One region of the Paenibacillus sp. FW507-14B1B genome, then DNA from elsewhere that is predicted to be linked to it. Evidence: riboswitches for the same ligand, from Rfam matches in the RefSeq annotation. Region 1 holds a riboswitch; each other region holds the start of a gene.
What was found. Region 1 has a riboswitch for ZMP and ZTP ahead of AC3WJJ_RS08455 (bifunctional 5,10-methylenetetrahydrofolate dehydrogenase/5,10-methenyltetrahydrofolate cyclohydrolase). Riboswitches for the same ligand answer to the same signal wherever they lie in the genome.
Positions count from the first base shown of each region.

Region 2: it holds a riboswitch for ZMP and ZTP, as region 1 does, so the genes downstream of both, purT (phosphoribosylglycinamide formyltransferase 2) here and AC3WJJ_RS08455 (bifunctional 5,10-methylenetetrahydrofolate dehydrogenase/5,10-methenyltetrahydrofolate cyclohydrolase) in region 1, are expected to answer to the same signal.
Region 3: it holds a riboswitch for ZMP and ZTP, as region 1 does, so the genes downstream of both, rpiB (ribose 5-phosphate isomerase B) here and AC3WJJ_RS08455 (bifunctional 5,10-methylenetetrahydrofolate dehydrogenase/5,10-methenyltetrahydrofolate cyclohydrolase) in region 1, are expected to answer to the same signal.

Region 1 is NZ_JBYSWS010000002.1:37,517-45,163, forward strand. It holds gene AC3WJJ_RS08430 (Na+/H+ antiporter subunit D) at 1-1,155, opposite strand, end outside; gene AC3WJJ_RS08435 (Na(+)/H(+) antiporter subunit C) at 1,148-1,486, opposite strand; gene AC3WJJ_RS08440 (Na+/H+ antiporter subunit A) at 1,489-4,347, opposite strand; gene AC3WJJ_RS08445 (hypothetical protein) at 4,591-4,815, shown strand; gene AC3WJJ_RS08450 (hypothetical protein) at 4,838-5,113, opposite strand; gene AC3WJJ_RS08455 (bifunctional 5,10-methylenetetrahydrofolate dehydrogenase/5,10-methenyltetrahydrofolate cyclohydrolase) at 5,303-6,151, opposite strand; ZMP/ZTP riboswitch at 6,223-6,300, opposite strand; gene AC3WJJ_RS08460 (hypothetical protein) at 6,356-6,541, opposite strand; gene AC3WJJ_RS08465 (sucrose-specific PTS transporter subunit IIBC) at 6,609-7,647, opposite strand, start outside.
Region 2 is NZ_JBYSWS010000001.1:32,673-40,319, reverse strand. It holds gene AC3WJJ_RS00195 (cytochrome P450 family protein) at 1-770, shown strand, start outside; gene AC3WJJ_RS00190 (hypothetical protein) at 825-1,295, opposite strand; gene AC3WJJ_RS00185 (DUF5701 family protein) at 1,332-1,952, opposite strand; gene AC3WJJ_RS00180 (histidine phosphatase family protein) at 2,206-2,787, opposite strand; gene purT (phosphoribosylglycinamide formyltransferase 2) at 2,943-4,103, opposite strand; ZMP/ZTP riboswitch at 4,183-4,263, opposite strand; gene AC3WJJ_RS00170 (YebC/PmpR family DNA-binding transcriptional regulator) at 4,370-5,089, opposite strand; gene AC3WJJ_RS00165 (MFS transporter) at 5,240-6,451, opposite strand; gene infC (translation initiation factor IF-3) at 6,775-7,248, shown strand; gene AC3WJJ_RS00155 (spermidine synthase) at 7,412-7,647, shown strand, end outside.
Region 3 is NZ_JBYSWS010000004.1:423,312-430,958, reverse strand. It holds gene AC3WJJ_RS20640 (ATP synthase subunit I) at 1-92, opposite strand, end outside; gene AC3WJJ_RS20635 (AtpZ/AtpI family protein) at 85-318, opposite strand; gene wecB (non-hydrolyzing UDP-N-acetylglucosamine 2-epimerase) at 495-1,652, opposite strand; gene upp (uracil phosphoribosyltransferase) at 1,699-2,328, opposite strand; gene glyA (serine hydroxymethyltransferase) at 2,629-3,879, opposite strand; gene AC3WJJ_RS20615 (TIGR01440 family protein) at 3,951-4,538, opposite strand; gene rpiB (ribose 5-phosphate isomerase B) at 4,626-5,081, opposite strand; ZMP/ZTP riboswitch at 5,234-5,316, opposite strand; gene AC3WJJ_RS20605 (low molecular weight protein arginine phosphatase) at 5,391-5,975, opposite strand; gene AC3WJJ_RS20600 (manganese efflux pump MntP) at 6,013-6,573, opposite strand; gene AC3WJJ_RS20595 (L-threonylcarbamoyladenylate synthase) at 6,649-7,647, opposite strand, start outside.

The sequences.
Region 1 (7,647 bases):
AAGAGGAGGTATACCAACGAGCGCCAGTACCAAGATGAAGAACATCCAGCCAATGAGTGGATAACGCTTGATCAATCCGCCCATCTCGCTTAGCTTGTTCGTGCCTGCAGCAGCAATGATCATCCCTCCCAAAATGAACATCAACGCTTTTGCAATCATGTCATGCATGAGATACATCACTGTGCCATCTAGTGATTCCTTTGTGGCCACCGCTAAACCAAAAGCGATGAAGCCGACACTAATGATAACGTTATAGTTGAGAATTCGATGAATGTCCTTGTAAGCTACAGCTCCTAGTCCACCTAATATCATCGTGGCTGCCGCCATCCATGCAATGATGTTATGAGTGAACCCTTGATCGTGATAAAAGATAAGCGTAAAGGTTCGAATGATCGCATACAATCCGACCTTCGTCAGCAGTGCCCCGAACAAAGCCGTTACAGCGGTTGGAGGAACACTGTATGAACCCGGTAACCAGAAAAATAGGAACAATCCAGCTTTTAAAGCGAAAACGATCAAGAACATGATCGCGATCACATTCAGGATCCCACCCTGCCCAGCTTCAGCCACTCGAACGGATAAATGAGCCATGTTCAGCGTACCCACTACTCCATACAGATACGCCATCGCTGCGACGAATAAGCTCGATGAGATGATATTAATCAACACATATTTCAGCGTCTCCCTAAGCTGCCGTTTCGTACCCCCAAGTACAATCAATGCATACGAAGCGATGAGCATAACTTCAAAGCATACAAACAGGTTAAATAGATCACCCGTCAGAAAAGAGCCGATCACACCTGCAAGAATGAATTGAACAAAAGGGTAAAAATAATACTTTTCACGCTGTTCCCCTATCGTACGGAAGGCATACAAGAGACAGCCTGCCGCTACGACAAGCGTCGTTAATACAAGCAGTGCTGCAAACATATCCGCTACAAATACAATCCCGTATGGCGGCATCCATCCCCCCATGTAAAGAGTCTGTATTCCCTTGTCCTGCACCTGTCCAATCAAAATGACAACAGAGATAATATTAATTACAACACTGATTATACTGATCCACCGCTGCGCTTTAACCTGCTTGGGCAGGAATATGAGAACGACTGCAGTTAATAAAGGGATCAGAAGTGGGAGAACGATCAGGTTATTCATCTTCATTCCCCCTTAACTCTTCCATATCATCTGTTCCGAGCCGCTGATATGCCTTATAAGCTAGCACGAAAAAGAACGATGTCACACCGAAACTAATAACGATGGACGTCAGTATCAGCGCTTGTGGGAGCGGATCTACATAAGATTCTGCTTGCTCTCCTAAAAGCGGTGCTGCCCCTGTCTTCAATCTAGCTGTCGTGAGTAGCAATAAATGGATCCCATGCGTTAATAGGGACGTTCCCAAAATGATACGGAGTAAACTTTTGGAGAGAATCAAGTAAACCCCGACGGCGAACAAGACGCCGATGGCAAGTGACATATATAATTCCATGGCTAGTCGTCCCTCCCAATTGAATAAATAATCGTCATGGTGACTCCAACGACCGCCAAATATACACCTAAGTCGAATAATACAGCGGTCGCCAGCTCCGTATCACCAAGCAGTGGTAGATCAAAATGATTAAAAGCATGGCTGAGGAATGGTGCACCAAACAAAAATGATCCCATAGCTGTAAGGTACGCAATTAGAAGGCCAATCGCTGCCATCGCTCTGTAGTTTACTGGAACGATCTTTCGGCTTACATCCATACCAAAAGCCATAGATAAAAGCACTAAGGCAGATGCAGTCATGAGCCCACCAATGAAGCCGCCACCTGTACTGTTATGCCCTGCAAGGAAAAGATACAGCGCAAATGTCAGTACGATAAAAATGACAACCTTCGAGATGGTTCTTAAGATGACGTCATTGCTATTCGGAAGAACAATATCAAGTCTCCGCTCTCTCTGTCCCAGTATCGCATCACCTGGATCAATCTTAATCATTGCATATATTGCAAGTGCAGCAACACAGAGTACCGTAATTTCAAGCATCGTATCAAATCCACGGAAGTCAACGAGAATAACGTTAACTACGTTCTTACCTCCCGCGAGTTTTTTACTTCCATTGATGAAGAAATCTGAAATAGGTTCAAACATTCTGCCGCTGGAAGCTCCTAATGCGATCAATGTCATCACGATACCAACACCTGCAGAAATGAGCGCATTTGTCCATTTGAAACTAAGTTTAACTTTCTCCTTCTTCAGTTTCGGCAAATGATAGAAGCAGAGCAGGAACAGCATAACGGAGACCGTCTCTACAATCATCTGAGTAAGTGCCAGATCCGGCGCTCTGAAGATAACAAAGAACAGTGTAACCATATAACCTGACATACCGGTCAAGATAATCGCTACAAGTCGTGTGCGGACAAATAGAAGTGCCAGCACGGAAACAACAAGGACGATAATAACGATTGCCTCATAAAACGACACAGGAGCAAAGTTCGAGGTATCAATCTTAATACCACCTATATATACGATAGCGTAACCTAATAGCGCGATCATAAATGCAAATATATAGATGACATAGTGACGAATGGATCCAGTCATATATGTTCCTGTAATCTTATGACCTCCACGCTCTAATGTAGAGAGACCACTGTCGTAAGCGCGATTAAAAGTGATTCGGTTAAATAACGGTCTGTTTAACAAGCGTACTTTTCCATAAAGCTTGTAAAGGATCGTCCCTAGAATGATAATTCCAATCGTCATAAAGATCTCTGTAGTCCAGCCGTGCCAGAACTCGATCTTCACGAGGAATTTATCACCCGGTGTTAGCATATCTGGCATAATAGCTGCCATTGCAGGCTCGATCAACGAGTATGACAAAATGTTTGGGAATAGCCCGAACAATACGACAAGCGAAGCCAAGATCACTGGTGGAATAAGCATGCCGAGTGGAGCTTCGTGAGGTTTCTTATTAAGCTTGTTCGGTTGAAACTTCCCTGTAAAAGTTTTGAACACCAAGATCATGCTGTACAGGAATGTAAATACACTTGCTACCCAAGCCACAACAGGAATGAGAATACTCCATGTCTCCGCATTCCAGAAATTCATTTCCGTGGCGTGAAGCACAGCCGTAAAGAACATTTCTTTACTTAGAAAACCATTAAACGGTGGTAATCCTGCCATCGAGAATGCACCTATTGCAGCGATCGTAAAAGTGATGGGCATCAGTGACATCAAGCCGCCAAGCTTGCGGATATCACGCGTACCTGTCTCATGGTCAACGATACCTACCACCATAAACAATGCACCTTTAAATGTAGCGTGATTGATAAGATGGAAGATCGCTGCGGTTGTTGCTTTTGTGTAGATAAGGGAGTCTGGATTCCCCGAGTAAAATGCGGCGGCGGAACCAAGACCTAGCAAGCTCATAATTAGACCTAGCTGACTTATGGTCGAGAATGCTAATAGAGCTTTAAGATCGGTCTGTTTAATAGCTCGAATTGAGCCATAAATGAGTGTGGTTAATCCCACGGCTGTTACAATCCAGAACCATTCGGCTTGACCTGCGAACACAGGACTAAAGCGGGCAACCAAATACAGTCCTGCTTTAACCATCGTAGCAGAGTGGAGATAAGCACTGACAGGTGTAGGTGCTTCCATTGCGTCAGGTAACCAAATATGAAATGGAAACTGAGCTGATTTCGTAAATGCCCCGAGCAGAATAAGAATCATAGCAGGAATAAATAATCCATGACTTGTTATCTCACTGCTATTAGCTATGATTTCACGAACACTCATACTGTTTGACATGATGGATAGCATCAGGAATCCAGTAAACATAGCAAGACCACCAAATACAGTGATGAGCATGGACTTTAATGCCCCGTATCTGGAACGATCACGCGTATGCCAGAAAGCGATTAGAAGAAAAGACGATACACTTGTCAATTCCCAAAATCCATAAAGCACCATTACGTTGTCTGATAACACAACGCCGAGCATAGCTCCCATGAACAGAAGCAGATAAACATAAAAGCGATGGATTGCTTCTTTGTTCTTATCCATATAAAACACGGAATAGAAGACAACAAGCATACCAATCCCTGTAATCAGTAGTGCAAATAACAAGCTTAGCCCATCCAGATATACGGTGAAGTTAATACCTAATGAAGGGATCCACCGTAAGGTTGAAAGTACACCTTCCCCATCTTGTATAGAAGGGATCCTGCCAATGAAATACGCAAATAATAAGGCAGGAACAGGTAGAATAAACCATCCTGTGTGTACTCGTTTCATGTACTTGTAAAGCAGAGGTACCAGAACGGCATAAAATATCGGTACCATAATGGCGACGTGAAGCAGCGACAAGTTGATTCCTCCTTAGCCCAAAAATGTTAATCTTCCCTTAGTATTGCCAATACAAAGATCGTAAGACCGAAAAAACGCAAAAAGAGCCCGCTGTTGGCAGGCTCCTCCGGTTACTTCCATATGTAATTAGCGTACAACTTCAAACTGTGAACCAGTATATCTTAAATTCAGCGTTTTTGTCAAAAGAAAAATGAATGAAAATAATTCAATTGGGCATCACTCTTAAGTGAGGAGTGATAAAGAATGATCATCCGAAAAATCACAGTTTGCGTATTGCTATTCGCTGTTCTACTTATGGGTGCAGTCCTTCTAGACAACTACATCAGCCGGATCCATTATCCTGATTCTACGGTCTCACCATTTAGCTACAATGATAATATAAACACTCATAATCCAATGGAAACAGAAAGCACTCGATTCTTTTTACCACGAGAATATATCCGAATTCTTTATCACCTAGACGAGTAAACAAGCGTTTAAGGTATATGTGTTACAGATTTTTAAAAGCTTGAATGAAACGCTCCGGGCTATCTTTCACCGTATAGGAATATACGCCGAATTTCGTATGCAAGTATAGAAAGCCGCCAGCCTTTCCCATCTGACGATAGGACAAGTCGAATACATCTGCAACCTTAAATTCACGATACTGCGTTACAATCCGATCGCGGTACAAATACAATGTCCTGTTATCCTCATACATGATTTGCTCCGTACTTCCAATCTCTCTTTGAATTTTGTAATAGGGCTGTACAGCCAACCAATCCATATTCGCCCTCCCTGATCTAATCATTTCAAATTTATTACCCATTGTAGCACATAAAATGTGTGGGATTATTTTACACCATAGTTGAATAACCCTTGTAACCATTGGTGATGCATTCATGATCTAACTCAGAAAAACCCCGAATTTGTTAAATTCGGGGTTTTTTTGTCTTCTTTTTCATTATGGTAAGTATTACTTCACAGCACTCTTCTCTGCTGCATCAACAGTATGCTTGAGAAGTGTTGCAATCGTCACTGGGCCTACTCCACCTGGAACGGGCGTTATCGCACTTGCACGCTCATAACACGCCTCGTAATCACAGTCTCCTATGTTCCCTTCATTATAGCCTGCATCCATAATCACAGCACCTGGCTTAATCCAGTCTCCTTGGATAAAGTTCGGTTTACCAACTGCAGCCACAACAATATCCCCTTGAGAGACCAATTGGTCCAAGTTCTGTGTTCTCGAATGACAGATTGTAACCGTAGCATTTCGGTTCAGAAGCATCAAGGATACTGGCTTACCGAGGATTGGACTTCTGCCAACAACAACGGCATGCTTTCCTTCCATAGGAAGCTGGTATTCGTCCATAATAGCTAGAATGGCTGCAGGAGTACATGAAGGAAATGCAGCCTGATCAAATGCATTTTGTGCAAACCCTAGCATTGTGACGCCATCCACATCTTTTTCAATAGAAATAGCTTCAAACGCAGCACGTTCATCAATATGATGAGGAACAGGATGCTGCAGCAATATTCCGTGTACGGAGGGATCAGTATTCAGATCTTGAATAACATTGATCAACTCCTTCGTAGAAGTAGACGCCTCCAACACAACCCGTTTGGAATCAATTCCAAGTCTTTTGCAGGCGTTACCTTTCATGCGGACATATGTTTCAGAAGCAGGGTCATCCCCAACAAGAATCGTGGCAAGACAAGGTGTTACACCTTTTTGTACCAAATGGTTTACACGATCCTTCAATGCCTCTTTAATATTACTCGCTACTTGGTTACCATCCAAAATCAACGGTTCGTTCTTCATCCTAATCAGCCCTTTCGACATTTATGTTAATAAAACACAAAGAGGTAAAGCGATTCTGATTAGAATCGCTTTACCTCTGCCCAGGCGTACGGCTGTTATCTATGTGCTCCCTCATGGTATTCCATGTTACGCCAGTTACACATAGTAGTTTTTTTAAATATATCACGTTTTGAAGTAAGGTGCACCTGAATTTCCTAATGTGATTTACGAATCTTTTTTTCTGCGATTCCTCAAGTGTTCCATTATTTCAAGCGCTCCTATAAATAGAACGAACAATATAAACATTGAAATAGACCGGCCATAATCGATCAGACCGAACTGCGGAGCGACCGCTGCCGTGATACCTACAACGATTATCCCGAGTACAGACAATTTCCACCCTCTAAACATTGATGTATGACTCCTCGCTATTCAGCTTCTTGTCCATCATTATACAATGTTCTCAGGCAGAAAAAATCTATTTTTTGTTAGAAACGTCATTAAGCATTCGATCATTAAATCCAAAGAACCAAGTTAATGTGAACGCAACACCCATCGCAACTAAGTTACACAGGATATAAAGTGGGAGCTGACTGTTCAAGTACAAGAGCGTTCCTGGTATAACCGTTACAGCCATGCCTGTCGCTTTTAACTGTAACAATGAAGCCATAAAACCACCAACACCACCACCGATAAGCCCCATCACAAATGGTTTGACATATCGAAGATTAACCCCGAAGATAGCTGGCTCTGAAATACCTAGAAAAGCAGAGAATGACGATGGAAGAGAAAGCGCCTTTAGCTTCTTATTCTTGGTCTTCAAGCCCACAGCTAGGCAAGCTGCCCCTTGAGCAGCCATTGCACTTGTAACAATCGCATTAAAAGGATTAGCACCCGTGCGCTCTAGCAACTGGATTTCTAGAAAATTAAAAATATGGTGCACACCTGTGACCACAATGATCTGATTAAAGAAGCCAATGATAAGCCCCGCCAGTCCAAAAGGAAGCTCTAGCAAGTATGTCGTTGCATTTAGAACAACCTCTTCAACCGAGTGAAATACCGGACCAATGGCAAATAGTCCAAGCGCAATCATAACCACAAGTGTTAGGAATGGAGTTACGATTAGATCCAGCGCTTCCGGAATTCTTTTTCTAAGAAAACGTTCGAACTTTGCCCCTATGAGTCCCATGAAAAATGCGGGAAGCACGGACCCCTGGTAACCTACAACAGGAATGAATCCAAGGAAAATAAGTGCTTCTGATGAACCATTAGCTACTTCATAAGCATTTGGAAGAGCAGGATTAACAAGCATTAATCCGAGCACAATCCCTAGAACCGGACTACCTCCAAACACCCTGAAGGCAGACCATGCCACTAACGCAGGTAGAAAGGCGAACGCCGTATCTGTGAGCACCTGAGTGAATAATAGGAAATTAGGAGAAATGTCTGCTGGGGTTGCACCAAACCAAGCAAGCATTTGTTCTTGTGTCAGCAGCCCCCTAAGCCCCATGAATAGC
Region 2 (7,647 bases), on a different contig from region 1:
TCGTCATTAGTGAATTGCTAGGCGTCCCGCTTGAAGATCGAGATAAATTCAGAGTCTGGTCGAATTCTATCATTGATACTTCCAATCAGGATACGAGCGAAGATATTGTCATCCAGCATATGGACGAATTCGTTAAGTATCTTGGAGAATGGTTCTCAAAAGTACGTGAAAATCCAGGGAATGACTTGATCAGTCAGTTGCTTCTTGCTGAAGAACAAGATGATCGTCTAAGTGAGCAGGAGTTGTACGGAGTCGTTATTCTGATGATCATTGCAGGCCATGAGACGACCGTAAATTTAATTGGCAATGGCGTATTAGCCCTACTTGAACATCCAGAACAACGTAAGTTACTTCAAGATCAGCCTGAACTGATTCATGGCGCGATTGAAGAGATGCTAAGATTTAACGGCCCGGTTGAATTTAGTACTTCTCGCTGGGCAAGTGAAGATTTCGAGTTTAGAGGGGTGCAGATGACTCGGGGGGATTTGGTCATTGTTTCGCTTAATTCCGCTAATCGAGATCCTCGGCAGTTTAATGATCCTGACATTTTCAATATTACTCGAGAGAAAAGCCAGCATCTCGCGTTCGGAAAGGGGATTCACTTATGTCTAGGTGCACCACTTGCTCGTCTAGAAGCAGAAATTGCTATCAACACCTTGTTACAGCGTTTTCCGAACATCCAGCTTCGAGACAACATACAAGATCTTGAGTGGAGACCTGGCATGCTAGTTCGAGGTGTGAAGGAACTTCCGTTATCTCTCAACAATTAAGAATGCATGTGTAACCTGACTCTTCTAGCTCATAAAAAGAACGCCGCACTCCAACTACAGCGTGCGGCGTTTCATGATTTCAGCGCAATGATCGAGTAAGTAACAGAACGATCGGTTATGACCAATGAAGAATGATGATACATCATATCGATTTCGATCAGACTCATAAGTGAGTAGAGCACGATGTTTCATCACATCCCGTATGATCCAGGTAAACTGTTCAGCAGCTTCTCCATCCAAGAAAGTGACATATGCATATAACGAATGCTCTATAGGTTCATCTAATGGACTCACACCGGCACACGAAAATTCAGTCTGAACTCCGATCTGGTTGAGCTTATATAGGGCCGAATAGATCTCAAGATCCACCTCGACCCCATTAAACATTGTAGTTCTTTTCGGATGTCTACGTATTTTAGGGGCACGATCCCATTCTTTCAGTTCTCTCTTCCGGCGTCTCCAATACTCTTCGGTGTGTGAGCTAAGAAGCACTTCACCCGTTGTATCTACCTGATCATTAATCATGTGAAATCTTCCCTCTCGTTATTAACCGTTATATTATTATATTCCTGCTCTCGATGCACAGGATGCGGAGCCCAACCATGTATGTGGATTACCTGCCCAACACCAGCCAAGCTTAGGTTTCCCTCCGCTAATCCACAAAGCTGTTACCCTCTTATCTCCACACCGTGATCCAAGCAGAGAGAATCCTTTATTTTTCATTAACATATCCGGATAATGCGTTATAACCGCAACTCCCTCTTCCAGTGTCAATGGCGAGCGATTCTCGTTAATGATTATTTTAATAGCCTCGTTGGGCGTAATATTACGAGTGGACTCCCCAGTATCGATATCCAAGACCAGATAAGCCATTCCATTCGGTAATTGAATGCCCTCAATCGGCTTGAATCTTTCAACCTCTTCTGCTTCCATCACGCTAAAGCCCTTTTTATTATTTCGCTCTACGAGTCCCATCGCTAATTCCCCATTCACCCAATCCCCCTTGATGACAATCACAAAGGGAATACGTTCTTCTAATTCTTTCAGAGTAATAGAGGCATCGATGACAGCTCGAAGTGGTTCTAATCTCTTCTTGAACCCTTCTGGTTCAAGGTCAATTAAAGCAGGATATCCTTTATTAATTAAATTCTCAACTTGACGGTCAAATTCTTTATTCAACATATATTGCGTATCCCTTCTTTCCATAGAACAACTCTAGGTAGCATAGATCATCATGTCGAAGGACTACCATTCGAGCTCAATTGATTGTACTATTTCATCTTACAACATTCATGCTAATTGTAAACTTGACGAAGTAAATCATTGATGTTATCCATGTAATGTCGTAATAGTTTAGAAGGGACTTTAATGTTTATTAAAAGTGGATTGATCGTTGTTGCACCCGATTGTTGAAAATACTAGGCTGGTCTTTCGATCAACAATCCCATAACCTCTGAACTGATATTAACTGTTTATCTTCGAATTCAACCTCATAAATATCTGGTTTTGAAGTCTGTTGCCAGAATTGAAATCCGTAATTCGAGTCGAAGTAATTCATAATAATCGTCATGATATTACCATGTGTTCCAATGACAATTCTCTTCCCTTGGTAATCCGATAGTAATTTAAAGATGACAGGCATAGCCCTCTCTTGAGCTTGTCTAGTTGTCTCTCCTTCAGGCATACAATAATCTTTATCCGTAAATGATCGTTCGATCGCGTTAATTAGCTCCTCTTCAGATATTGCTTCATTTAGGGTAGCGATAGGCCTTTCAATGAGCTCGTTGTACAAAATGATGTCTTTATATAGCAGCTCGGCAAGTGGTAATACCGTTTCTCTAGCCCGATGGTGGGAACTGGAGACAATAACATCAATCCGCTTATCTTCTAACAAGGTTGCCACTCTTTGCGCATCTGATTGCCCTTGCTCATTAAGTCTTGCTCCGCCTGATGTTTTCTCTTGTTCTAATGAAAATGGAGCGATGCCGTGCCTGACAAAATAAATCGTCGTTTTCATTTGCCCACCCTCTCCTAAATCCCCAATATTAAAATCATTTTCCTTCAATATATGATCAATGTAAAGATCGAAAAAAGCCGTGGATTAGCTATTATATTCAGCTAACACACGGCGCTTATACTTTTCAATTCTAATATCATTATATGAAATATGAATTATGCCTCTTCTACAGCAAGCCCATCAAGTGCTTGCTTGGCAAGAATACGTGCTTCTTCAACCGTATCAGCCGTGGATAAAGCAACGGCCATTCTCCGACCCAATTTACTCACAGGCTTACCAAATATACGAACCTGGGTGTTTGAAACAGATAGTGCTTTCTCCACACCGGTAATTTGATAATTCTCCAATTCCTTATCTGCTTTCAAGGGGCGACTGGCACCCGGTAATAATTGAATAATTTCCGGAATAGGATAGCCTAGAATTGCGCGAACGTGAAGAGCAAACTCGGATAGATTTTGAGTGACTAGGGTTACTAATCCTGTATCATGCGGGCGAGGGGAAACTTCGCTAAAATACACTTTATCTTCTGTTAAGAATAATTCAACACCAAACAGACCATATCCGCCCAATTCATCCGTAATCGTTCTAGCAATATGCTTAGCTTCTTCAAGTTGTTCATCAGTCATATGATGTGGTTGCCAGGATTCAATGTAATCCCCGCTCTCTTGAATATGCCCAATAGGTGCACAGTAGCTCGTTCCATTCACGCTGCGGACCGTTAGAAGTGTAATTTCAGATTCAAAACGGATGAACTCTTCAATGATGACCCGACCATTCTGAACCCGTCCTCCCTCCATGGCAATGCTCCAACATTTCTCAATGTCCTTCTCCTCACGGCAAACGCTTTGTCCCTTACCTGACGAGCTCATTAGTGGCTTAATGACACAGGGATAGCCCATCTCATGGACCGCTTGAACAAATTCTTCATATGTATCCGCAAATTTATAACCTGCTGTTGGCAGACCAAGCTTCTCTGAAGCTAGTCGTCTAATCCCCTCACGATCCATCGTCAGTTTAGCTGCCCTTGCGGTAGGGATTACCCGATGGCCTTCCTCCTCAAGTTTTAACAATTCAGAAGTCGCTAAAGCCTCAATTTCTGGAACGATAAGATCCGGCTTTTCCAGTTCAATAATTTCACGTAATTTCTGTTCATCTAGCATATCAATCACATAGCTTCGGTTCGCTACCTGCATAGCAGGTGCATGTTCATAACGGTCAACGGCAACCGTCTCAACCCCTAATCGCTGCGCTTCAATAATGACTTCCTTCCCCAGTTCACCAGAGCCGAGTAATAACATTTTTTTAGTCTGTAACATTGGCTATCCCTCACTTTATTTGGATTGATCTACAATGAAATGTAGATAAATAAAAAGAGGCAAGGAGAAAGAAACTCCTTACCTCTGCCCAGGCGTACGGCCACTGCCAACAATGTGCTCCCTCATGGTTCCCCATGTTCCGCCAGTTACACATTAGCATTTCAATTGTCATGTAAATCATACTGAAATAATCGTCTATTTGCAAATAGATTCAACAAAAAAAGCCGCTATATAGCGGTTTTTTTTGTATGTATGACCCGAAAAGTTTAATCTTCAGAGTCAACATTATGGAACACTTGCTGAACATCCTCTAAATCCTCAAGTGCGTCAATCAGTTTCTCAAACTGTGGCATTGCGTCTTCCGGAAGCTCGACATAATTTTGTGGCAGCATCGTTAATTCAGCAACCGTAAATTCTGTAATACCAACATTTCTGAACGCTTCTTGAACCTCGTGAAATTGATCTGGTTCCGCATATACAATAACAGAATCTTCTTCTTCCATGATATCACGAACCTCAACATCAGCTTCCATCAACAATTCGAATACCTCGTCCAATGTTTTGCCTTTTACACCTATTACAGCAGTCGCATCAAACATATATGCTACTGATCCGCTCACGCCCATGTTTCCGCCGTTCTTGTTAAAGGCAGAACGCACATCAGAAGCTGTACGGTTTACGTTATTCGTCAATGTATCAACAATAACCATTGCCCCGTTAGGTCCAAAACCTTCATAACGAAGCTCCGTATACGTTTCTTCTGAACTTCCTTTTGCTTTATCCATAGCACGATCGATAATTGCTTTTGGTACGTTATACGTTTTGGCCCGTTCAAGAACGACTTTCAAAGCACGGTTTGATTCGGGATCCGGCTCGCCTTTTTTGGCTGCTACATAGATTTCAACTCCAAATTTCGCATAAATACGACTTGTATTTGCATCCTTTGAAGCTTTCTTTTCTTTGATATTATTCCATTTACGACCCATGATGTTCCCGCTTTCTTTATAAATTTTACTTTCCTATTATAGCATCATACTCGGTTATGAAAAAACCACTGATCTGAAACATTTTGTTTACCATCACCACACATATATTATAGTTGTTCAGTTTCTACATATACAAATATGTTAATCTCGTTACCTTCGACTAATCGCTGCCTGCTCATGTACCCGTTCGGTATTTTTAAATAATGGAGCCAGCACAATGGAACCTATAATAAACAATATTCCACTAGCGCTAAACACGATGAATAAGGAAGATTGCTCCTTCAAGAAACCAGAGAATGACATTCCAAGAACCATCATCCCCATAAAAATAGGTGTTATCGCTCCTCCAACTCTTCCGATATAAGCGGTCTCCGTGTTCTTCATAATAAGTGTTTGAATCCCCACTTGAATGCATGGGTAGAAGAATCCACTGATCATCTGAAGCAATATCGTCACCCACACGACGCTCGATGCCCCAATACCTACTGTGACAATTGCACTTACAACAAGACCGAGTGCAAGCATAAGTTGAGGTTTCATTTTGGCAACTAAACTCATAATGACTGCTCCACCTACCAGCATAGCGCCACCATTTGCCATAAGAAGCCACTGTAAGAACTCTTTATCCCTTCCTAACTTCTCGATCGTAATAAATAGCATCAAAGGCTGAATCATTCCCACCGCGAGCCCGCTTGCTGCAAATGAAACACTTAATGTTCTCAAAGATACATTATTCCAAAGATATTGAAGCCCCTCTTTCATCTCGCCCATAAAGCTGCTCTTCTCTCTAGTTACTCCCTGCTGATCACGTGGAAGTCTGGTCAGAATAAGTGCGGACACAAAAAACATAAGAGCTGTCAAACCAAGAGAAACCTCTATTCCATAATTCAGGAATATAAATGTACCGATTACAGGACCAAGTACCATGAAAATTGCCATTAATGATTGAGATAGTGCCATAACACCTTGAACCTGGTCACTGGGTACATGCTCTTTATAGAACCTCATGGCCGACGGCTGCCAAAATTGAGACAAGCTAGATGAAATCAAAGTCCCCAAGAGCAGCGTGTACCATCCACCAAAATTCAATGCGAGCATCACGGCAACGACAGATAGTCCCGAAAGTACATCACACCATACCATCGTCCTTTTTGGCTTCCAACGATCTGCAAATGTCCCTCCTATAATGGCAAAGATAAAGATGGGGGCATATTCTACCACAGAAATAAGAGATACATATAAGGGGTCGTTATTCGTGAGGTTTGTAACATATAACAAAATCGCAAAATTTCTTATCCATATGCCAAGCTGGAGAAACACACTCGAGAGCATGATGGTTTGCACATAACGATTCTTCAACATACTAGATCAATCCTTTTCTTTAAATTGGACTTGCTTCAACATCCTGGCCTTCCTGATGTCCACATATTACTCGTGTCATCTTTCGTAACCTCCTCGTTCAAGTCTGTAGTCATTATATGGTGCTAATTAATGAAAAGCAACGTTTTTTTGGTTATTTTTATAAACATTTACTGTTTATATCTATTATAAAATAAACAAATACTTATTATGTTTATTGATTGAACATTCTCAAAGTGTGAAGGTATATGCTCAATGAATTTGATCTAATCTCAGTCGGAGGGTAAGATATATACACAATAAAGAACGAGAGGCATGATGAAAATATGATAAAAAATGAGAAGATTAAAGCACTTGAAGTTGAGCTGACGGGTGTCAACGGAGAAGCTCTGGGGATCGTCCCTACGGCGCAAGCGCTTGAAATGGCTCGTAAAATGAAAGTGGATCTAGTCTGCACATCTTTATTTAGCAGTCCTCCACCTTGTCGCCTAGTGGCTTCCGGAGCAATTAAAGAAGAGCGTCAACAAGCACGCAAGAAAGAACAACCCGCAAAAACAAAAGAGATCCGGCTTACACCAAATATCGAGGAACATGATTATGAAACGAAGAAAAATCAAGCTGAGAAGCTGCTTCGTGCAGGCAATTCCGTATCACTCGTTGTCCGAATTCAGGGAAAAGAAGGAGCAAAGGCTAAAAGTCTCCTTGAAGAACTCATACAAGACTTGAAAGACGTCGGGCAGAAGAAGACAGGTATTCAAGTAAGTGGTAAACAAGCAATGGTTGAGCTTGAAGCGAAGTAATTTTTCTTATTTCTTAAGTTTCTTCACTTGGTGAAAGATCGTCATGATCGCAGACAACAAAGGGGCAGTCTACTAGTCTTTCGACCTTTAAGACCGCCCCTCTATCGGAATAGGGATACACTACGTAAACATTTTCTAGAGATACTTCTTGGAGGCCAAACTATTGCACGTACAACTGAAAGAACAGAACAACCATCAAGAAATCACTGTCATGGATACTCAAGAATTATATGGAGAGAAGGGGAATTTTCGAGTATTACAGTTCTCTGGTAACGCCATTCAAGGCGCACTGGATTTGGATCAACCTAAGCGTATACTATTCGAATACCCTAGGGCGATTATCCATCTTGTCGAATGGAATGATCCGACTCTTGAAGATATTTTCATTATCGGTCATGG
Region 3 (7,647 bases), on a different contig from region 1:
TCAGGGGATAAAGCCCAACCCAGTAATAATGCAGACAATAGTAGTATCGTCACTCTGGAAACAGCGTTCACAATGGATGTCAAATCATTCACTTTGCGCCCCCAAAAACTTTTTAATGAGAAGAGCAATATTCAAAATCCCTACAAAGAGCCCTGCAACGGTTCCAATCGCGAGCCAATATCTGGGCCCGTCCAGCAAATCAGCCAGCCACTTCCCACCGAAAAAACCGATCAGGATGTAAACTGCCAGCAATCCTCCGGCACTACTAATGTAAAGTGCAATCAACCAAGGGGAATCTTGACTATTTGGATTTTTCATATGAACCTCTAATCCCAACTCATTTTACTTAATATAACAATGCTTTGTCAATGAATCGATAACAGCGTTTTAGCATATAAAATCAAGCATTTTGCGCAGTCCAAACTGCGCAAAATGCCGCCAGAACCGTACAGTTCAACTGTATGCTGTGATGTTTGTCACGAGAATACACATTATTATGCTTTTGTGAACATTGTGTGAAATTCTTCCGGACGCTCATTCACGACCCCAAAATGGTGCAAAATCGCATTGACAATACGTTCCGATGCCTGCCCGTCACCGTATGGATTTGCGGCTTGACTCATAGAGTCATACAACGCTTTATCCGTTAGCAGAGCTTTCGTACGTGCATATACATCCTCTTCGTGGGTACCCACCAGTTCCAGTGTTCCTGCATCGATTCCTTCCGGACGCTCTGTCGTATCACGCAGCACCAATACAGGTACGCCGAACGATGGAGCTTCCTCTTGCAGACCACCCGAATCAGTCACAATGAGGTGTGTATGCGGATAGAAATTGTGCAAATCAACGACATCCAGCGGATCGATGAGCTTAATACGTGGATGATTGCCAAGGATCTCGTGTGCCGGTTCTTTAACCGCAGGGCTTAGATGAACCGGATAGACGATCGCGATATCCTCGAACTCATCAGCAATCCGTTTGATCGCACGGAAGATGTTCCGATGTGGTTCACCCTGTGATTCCCGGCGATGTGCCGTCATCAGGATCAACCGTTTACCCGCCGCCCAGTCTAGAACAGGGTGTTTATAATCAGGTTGTACTGTGTATTTAAACACATCTGTTACCGTGTTGCCTGTGATATAAATGGTTGAATCATTCTTATTCTCTTTGCGCAAGTTCTCTGCCGACCAGTTGGTAGGAGAAAAATGAATGTCTGCAAGTATACCCGTCAGCTGGCGATTCATCTCCTCAGGGTACGGAGAAAGTTTATTCCATGTACGAAGCCCTGCTTCTACATGACCTACCTGTATTTTTTGCAAGAAAGCTGCATAGCTGGCAAGGAATGTCGTCAGCGTATCACCATGCACCAATACAATATCCGGCTTAGCTTCCCGCAGGACAGGCTCTAGTCCCTCCAGCACTCTAACGGTAATTTCATTTAAGGTCTGACGGTCTTTCATGACATCGAGGTCATAATCCGGGACAATCTTAAACACGTCCAATACCTGATCGAGCATTTGCCGATGCTGCGCTGTTACGCATACTACGGATTCAATATGCTCGGGATGACGCTGAAGTTCCAGAATGAGTGGTGCCATTTTGATGGCTTCCGGACGAACGCCGAATATGGTCATCACTTTCACTTTAGACATGTTCGGTTAACCCCCTCTTTAAAACATTCTAATATTCTCTAGATTGTTACTTCGTGCCGTAGAGACGATCTCCTGCATCACCAAGACCAGGAATGATATATCCATGCTCATCTAAGCCCTCATCAAGAGCAGCCACATAGATATCTACATCCGGATGTGCTTCCTGAACAGCTTTCACACCTTCTGGTGCTGCTACCAGGTTCATCATCTTAATCTGGGTACAACCACGCTTCTTCAGTACATCAATCGCCGCAATCGCGGATCCACCTGTTGCCAGCATAGGATCGATAACGATCAGCTCACGTTCCGTGACGTCCGTAGGAAGCTTCGTATAATATTCTACAGGCTGCAGTGTCTCAGGGTCACGGAACAAACCTACATGTCCCACTTTTGCAGCTGGAAGTAGCTTAACAACACCGTCTAGCATACCAAGACCAGCACGCAGGATCGGAATCAATCCCAGCATACGACCTGAAATAACTTTCCCTTCCGTCTCAGCTACAGGTGTCTGTACCGAAATGGATTCCAGCGGTATACTGCGAGTAATTTCATAAGCCATCAACGTTGCTACCTCGTCGACCAACTCACGAAAATCCTTTGTGTTAGTCCGCATATCGCGGATAAATGTCAGTTTGTGTTGAATTAATGGGTGATCACAAATCACCAATTTTCCCATGTCAGGTCCCTCCGGTTGGTTACAATATGTTTTTCAATATGGATATGAATTCTAGCGGGCTCCATAAATCCTATCTATTATATCATCACCAAGCTTGATTTCACACCTGCAAGCATCATGTTTCTTCTATCTAATATGGGGAAAAACATGGCAGCTTCAAATCATTAACTTATCCTAGCATACTAGGTTTTCCAGTTATCCGAGAAAAAATGCTGAAATATTATTTTCTCAAAAAAAGCCCCGCCTTCTTTTTTTGAAGACGGGGCCAATGCATGGCTAGAATAAGATGCCTACCTATTTTTAGTATTTCATCTCTGGGTAAAGAGGGTATTTCTCTGTCAATTCAGCTACTCTGCGGCTTGCTTCTGCAAGTGTAGCTTCATCTTGCGGCTGACGAAGAGTCAGGGCAATGATCTTACCGATCTCAACCATTGCTTCTTCATCCATACCACGGGATGTAATAGCTGGTGTACCGATCCGGATACCGCTTGTTACGAACGGACTTGTCGGATCGAACGGAATAGCATTTTTGTTAACTGTAATTCCAATAGAATCAAGCACCTTCTCTGCGTCCTTACCCGTAATATCGAGATTACGTGTATCAACCAGCATCAGATGGTTGTCAGTTCCACCAGAAACGATGTTCAGGCCTTCAGCCATCAGCGTATCTGCAAGTACTTTTGCATTCTTCACAACTTGTTGTGCGTACACTTTGAAGGAAGGTTCGAGCGCTTCACCCAAAGCTACAGCTTTAGATGCAATAACGTGCATAAGAGGTCCACCTTGGGAGCCTGGGAATACTGCTTTATCAATAGCAGCAGCCCAAGGCTGTTTGCAGATGATCATACCACCACGTGGGCCACGAAGTGTTTTGTGCGTAGTAGTCGTAACAAAATGAGCATGTGGAACAGGGTTCGGATGCAATCCTGCTGCAACAAGACCTGCGATATGCGCCATATCAACCATGAACAGCGCACCCACATCGTTAGCGATAGAAGCCAGCGCTTCAAAATCGATGGTACGCGGGTATGCACTTGCACCAGCAACGATTAAACGTGGACGATGTTTGAAAGCTGCTTTACGAACTTCGTTGTAATCGATAAGGAATGTATCTTCTTGCACACCATAAGCTACAAAGTTATACAACAGACCAGATGCATTCACAGGACTTCCGTGTGTCAAGTGTCCACCGTGAGCGAGGTTCATGCCGAGAACCGTATCCCCAGGCTTAAGAGCAGCCAAATATACAGCCATGTTCGCTTGAGCACCTGAGTGAGGTTGAACGTTAACATGTTCTGCACCGAACAACTCTTTAGCACGGTCGCGAGCTAGATCTTCAACGATATCAACACGCTCACAACCACCGTAGTAACGTTTACCCGGATAGCCTTCCGCGTATTTATTCGTGAGCACGGATCCTAGCGCTTCGATAACCGCTTCACTAACGATATTCTCCGAAGCGATAAGTTCAATGTTGCTGCGTTGACGTTTGAGTTCCAAATCCATTGCTTCCAGTACAGCCGGGTCTTGCTTACGCAAATTCTCCATCATCTTCGTTTCCTCCCCAAATTCAAAAAATTTATATGGTATATCATCAATCACAACATCAAACTTACTAGACCTTAATCACAAGAAGTGGAGTTCATATCTTGCTCCAACCGATAAACGGCTCGCTGCCCACCAATCAACTTCGGTCTTGTCAGTGCTGCGGTCACGCGTGCTTCCCCGATATAACGAATACTAGGCCGAAATGGTACAGCAACCGGGCGCAGATGCATTCCGATCATGGTCTCACCGATATCTATACCGGCATGTGCCGAGATGCTCTCAGCAAGGCACGGAGCAGCAAGACTTCGGTAAGCTGCGGAAGCCATGGACCCGCCCGCATGTGGAATAGGTACAGCAGCCACTTCCGTCAGTCCCAGATGTTCGAGAAGTTCTCGTTCCACCACAAGTGCACGGTTCAAGTGCTCACAGCATTGAAATGCAGTATGAAAGCCAAACTCAGCTTGCACTTCCTCAATACCATTCAATACTTGACGAGCCGTCTCAAGCGCACCACCAGTACCTATCTTGCGACCGGCAACCTCACTTGTACTTGTTCCAATAACCAGTATTTTGCCTCGTCCCAAGCCTGCAGCCTGGGCCAGCTCCCGTACAATCGTCACGGTTTGCTCTTTCAAATCATGATCATTCGAGTAATCTGTCATGTCACAGCCCCCCATGGATGCGATCGCCCTGAACACAAGCTAACGCCAGAATTAAGCAGGCATTAGCTTGCATCACCTGCGATGAGCTTAACCTTTCAGATAGCGTTCCTCAATGGCCTTGATCTTGTTAACCCTGCCAACATGCCGTTCACCCTGACTAAATTCTGTACCGAGCCAAGCTGTAACAATCTCAGCTGCCAATCCAGGACCTACCACTCGTTCTCCGAGAGCCAGCACGTTGCTGTCATTATGCTCACGGGTAGCTTTTGCCGAAAATACATCGTGCGTCAGTGCACAGCGAATGCCTGGCACCTTGTTCGCTGCAATACTCATGCCAATTCCCGTTCCACAGATCAGAATGCCGCGGTCAGCTTCTCCGGATACGACCTTCTCACATACCGGAAGTGCATAATCCGGATAATCAACCGAATCAGAGCAGCCACAACCCAAGTCTTCAACCTCATGTCCAAGACTGCGAATAACCTGCGAAATTTCCTCTCTCAAACGAATACCAGCATGATCTGTGCCTAATGCGATTTTCATATGAAAAACCCCCTTGTATGTTTCGTCTTTTGTCACCGTAATTCACAAAAACAATGTAAACCACGTGTACAACAACTTGTATCATTATAACCCAAATTGTCATTAAAAGACGAAAAAAAGAGCAGTCCGCGCACGTGAAATGTGCACCAATTGCTCTTTGCCCAGGCGACCGGCCGTATGTTTCCGATGCTCCATCGTGGTTTCATCCACTTCGTCGCCAGTTACATCGGAATCCGTGTTTTTCCACTTCATCTTAAATCAAACTCAGCAGAAAAGCAACGGATAAATGTTTATATATTCGTGCAGTTTCTACTTATTCTCATTCCCTAGCTTATCCAGCAAGCGGAACAGCGCTAAGCGAATTTCTGCTGCTGTAGCCTCGTAATCCTCCAGTGAACCACCGAATGGATCGGATATGTCAAAGCTCGGAATACGCTGTCTAAGTTCGATTAGACGCACCTTGTCCTGCTCCTGAAGTTCACCACCAAGTGATCTTGTCATCTCCATTGATGCAAGCAGACTGTCCTGCTCTTGCAGATCCCGAAGCACCTGCTCATCATTCTCAACGTACTCCTTCAGCGTATGAACCTTGTCCGCCGCATAAGGAAACTGACGAATCGCGTATTGCTTATGGGACAGCGTCAATGTCAGAATCATATCGGCCCATTCCACAAGATCTGTGCTGAGTGGTTTAGAGCTATGACATTCTTCAATCTGCTGATCCCGAAGAACCGTCCCGGCATGACTAGATATAGGCATGCCCTCTACAGCGGCAACACCTGCGGAACGCACTTCGAGCGAAATCCCTCTTCCCTCGGCAAGCTTACGCAGCATACCCTCAGCCATGGGACTACGACAGGTGTTGCCGGTGCAGACAAATAATATGTTTTTCACGGTCTCCACCTCCCAAAATTCCATTGCTGTTATTGTATCAAATTATAAACATCAAACCAAATGCCAGCAGAATAACGCCGCCTATCATTTCTCCATATTCCCCAAGCTTACTAGCTGCATGTCGTCCCAGCATAAGCCCCATAATCGACATGAGTCCCCCAATTACACCGAATGATACCACAATCAATAGGACATCTTTGACAAACATACCAAGGGAGACGCCCACAGAGAATGAGTCGATGCTGACACTAAGTGCAAACAACAGCATGCCTAGCAGCGTGGTGTGATTAACAAGCTTACCGTCTTCCTTACGAAAAGAATTCCAGATCATATGTCCACCCAGAAGCACGAGCAGCCCACCCGCTGCAAGCCCTGTAACTTGTCCAAGCAAAGAGCCGACATATCTTCCTGCAAATAACCCAATCAGCGGCATAAGCATATGGAAGAACGCAATTAGCAGACTGATATTCAGAATATGCCTCAGCCGAATACCTCTCATCCCGACGCCAATACCTAACGAAAATGCGTCCAATCCCAGTGCCACAGCCATAATTAGGATGGTCGCGAGTTGCCCTGATTGGACAGACGATTCCAACATCCGAATTTCCCCCAAGTCCCTATGGTCTTGTACACCATATGCGGACAAGGAAGGAATCATTCCGGATAGTCGTTATTATTCTACTTGCAAAATATGATGGCCTGCTGCTTTAAGAAGCCGATTCATCACTGCAGCGCCGAGACCCTTCTCCGGGCAGGACTCTGCCAGAAGAAAGGTCGCGCCCTCTTCATCGAATTGGCGAAGCCCGGCGTAAAGCCGGTGGGCCGCTTCCTCCGGTGCGGCCAAACTGCCGAGCGAGACGACGACGTCCGCGCGGTAGCGACCGATGTGCTCGTCGAATGACAGCACACCGGTCTTCTCCCCGCGCGCCTGGGCCGCGTCGAGCTCGGCCTGGATCTTGGCGGACACGGCTTCAGCCGTCCGCCCTTGCACGATGCACAGCGCACCCTTGGGTGCGTAGTGCGTGTACTTCATGCCCGGCGAGCGCGGCGCCGGGCTGTTGGCGCTCCCGGCGCGCGCAAGCGCCGGGTCGCGCTGGACGCTTGCCGCTAATACGGCAAGCTGCTCTTCCGTGACGCCGCCGGGGCGCAGCACCGTCACGGTACCGTCCTGGCTAGCCTGAACGACCGTCGACTCGACACCGACCCCGGCCGGGCCGCCGTCGAGAATGCCGTCGATGCTACCCGCCAGATCCTCAAACACATGGCTGGCCAGCGTCGGGCTTGGCCGGCCAGAGCGGTTCGCACTAGGCGCAGCGAGCGGACAGCCTGCGGCACTGATCAAGGCCAGCGCCACCTTATGGTCCGGCATGCGCACCGCTACCGTATCCAGCCCAGCCGTTACGCGCGTAGACACCGCGCCGGGCTTCACAGGCAAGACGAGCGTCAGCGGTCCCGGCCAGAAGGCCTCCATCAAACGCCGTTCGGTCTCATTCACATTCAGAACAAGGCCATCCAACTGACTCTTGTCCGATATATGCACGATAAGTGGATTATCTGAGGGCCTACCTTTTGCTTCAAAAATACGCTCCACCGCATCCGTGTTTCCTGCATCAGCACCTAGACCGTAGACCGTTTCGGTCGGGAAAGCTACCGTTCCACCCGCTGCAAGCAC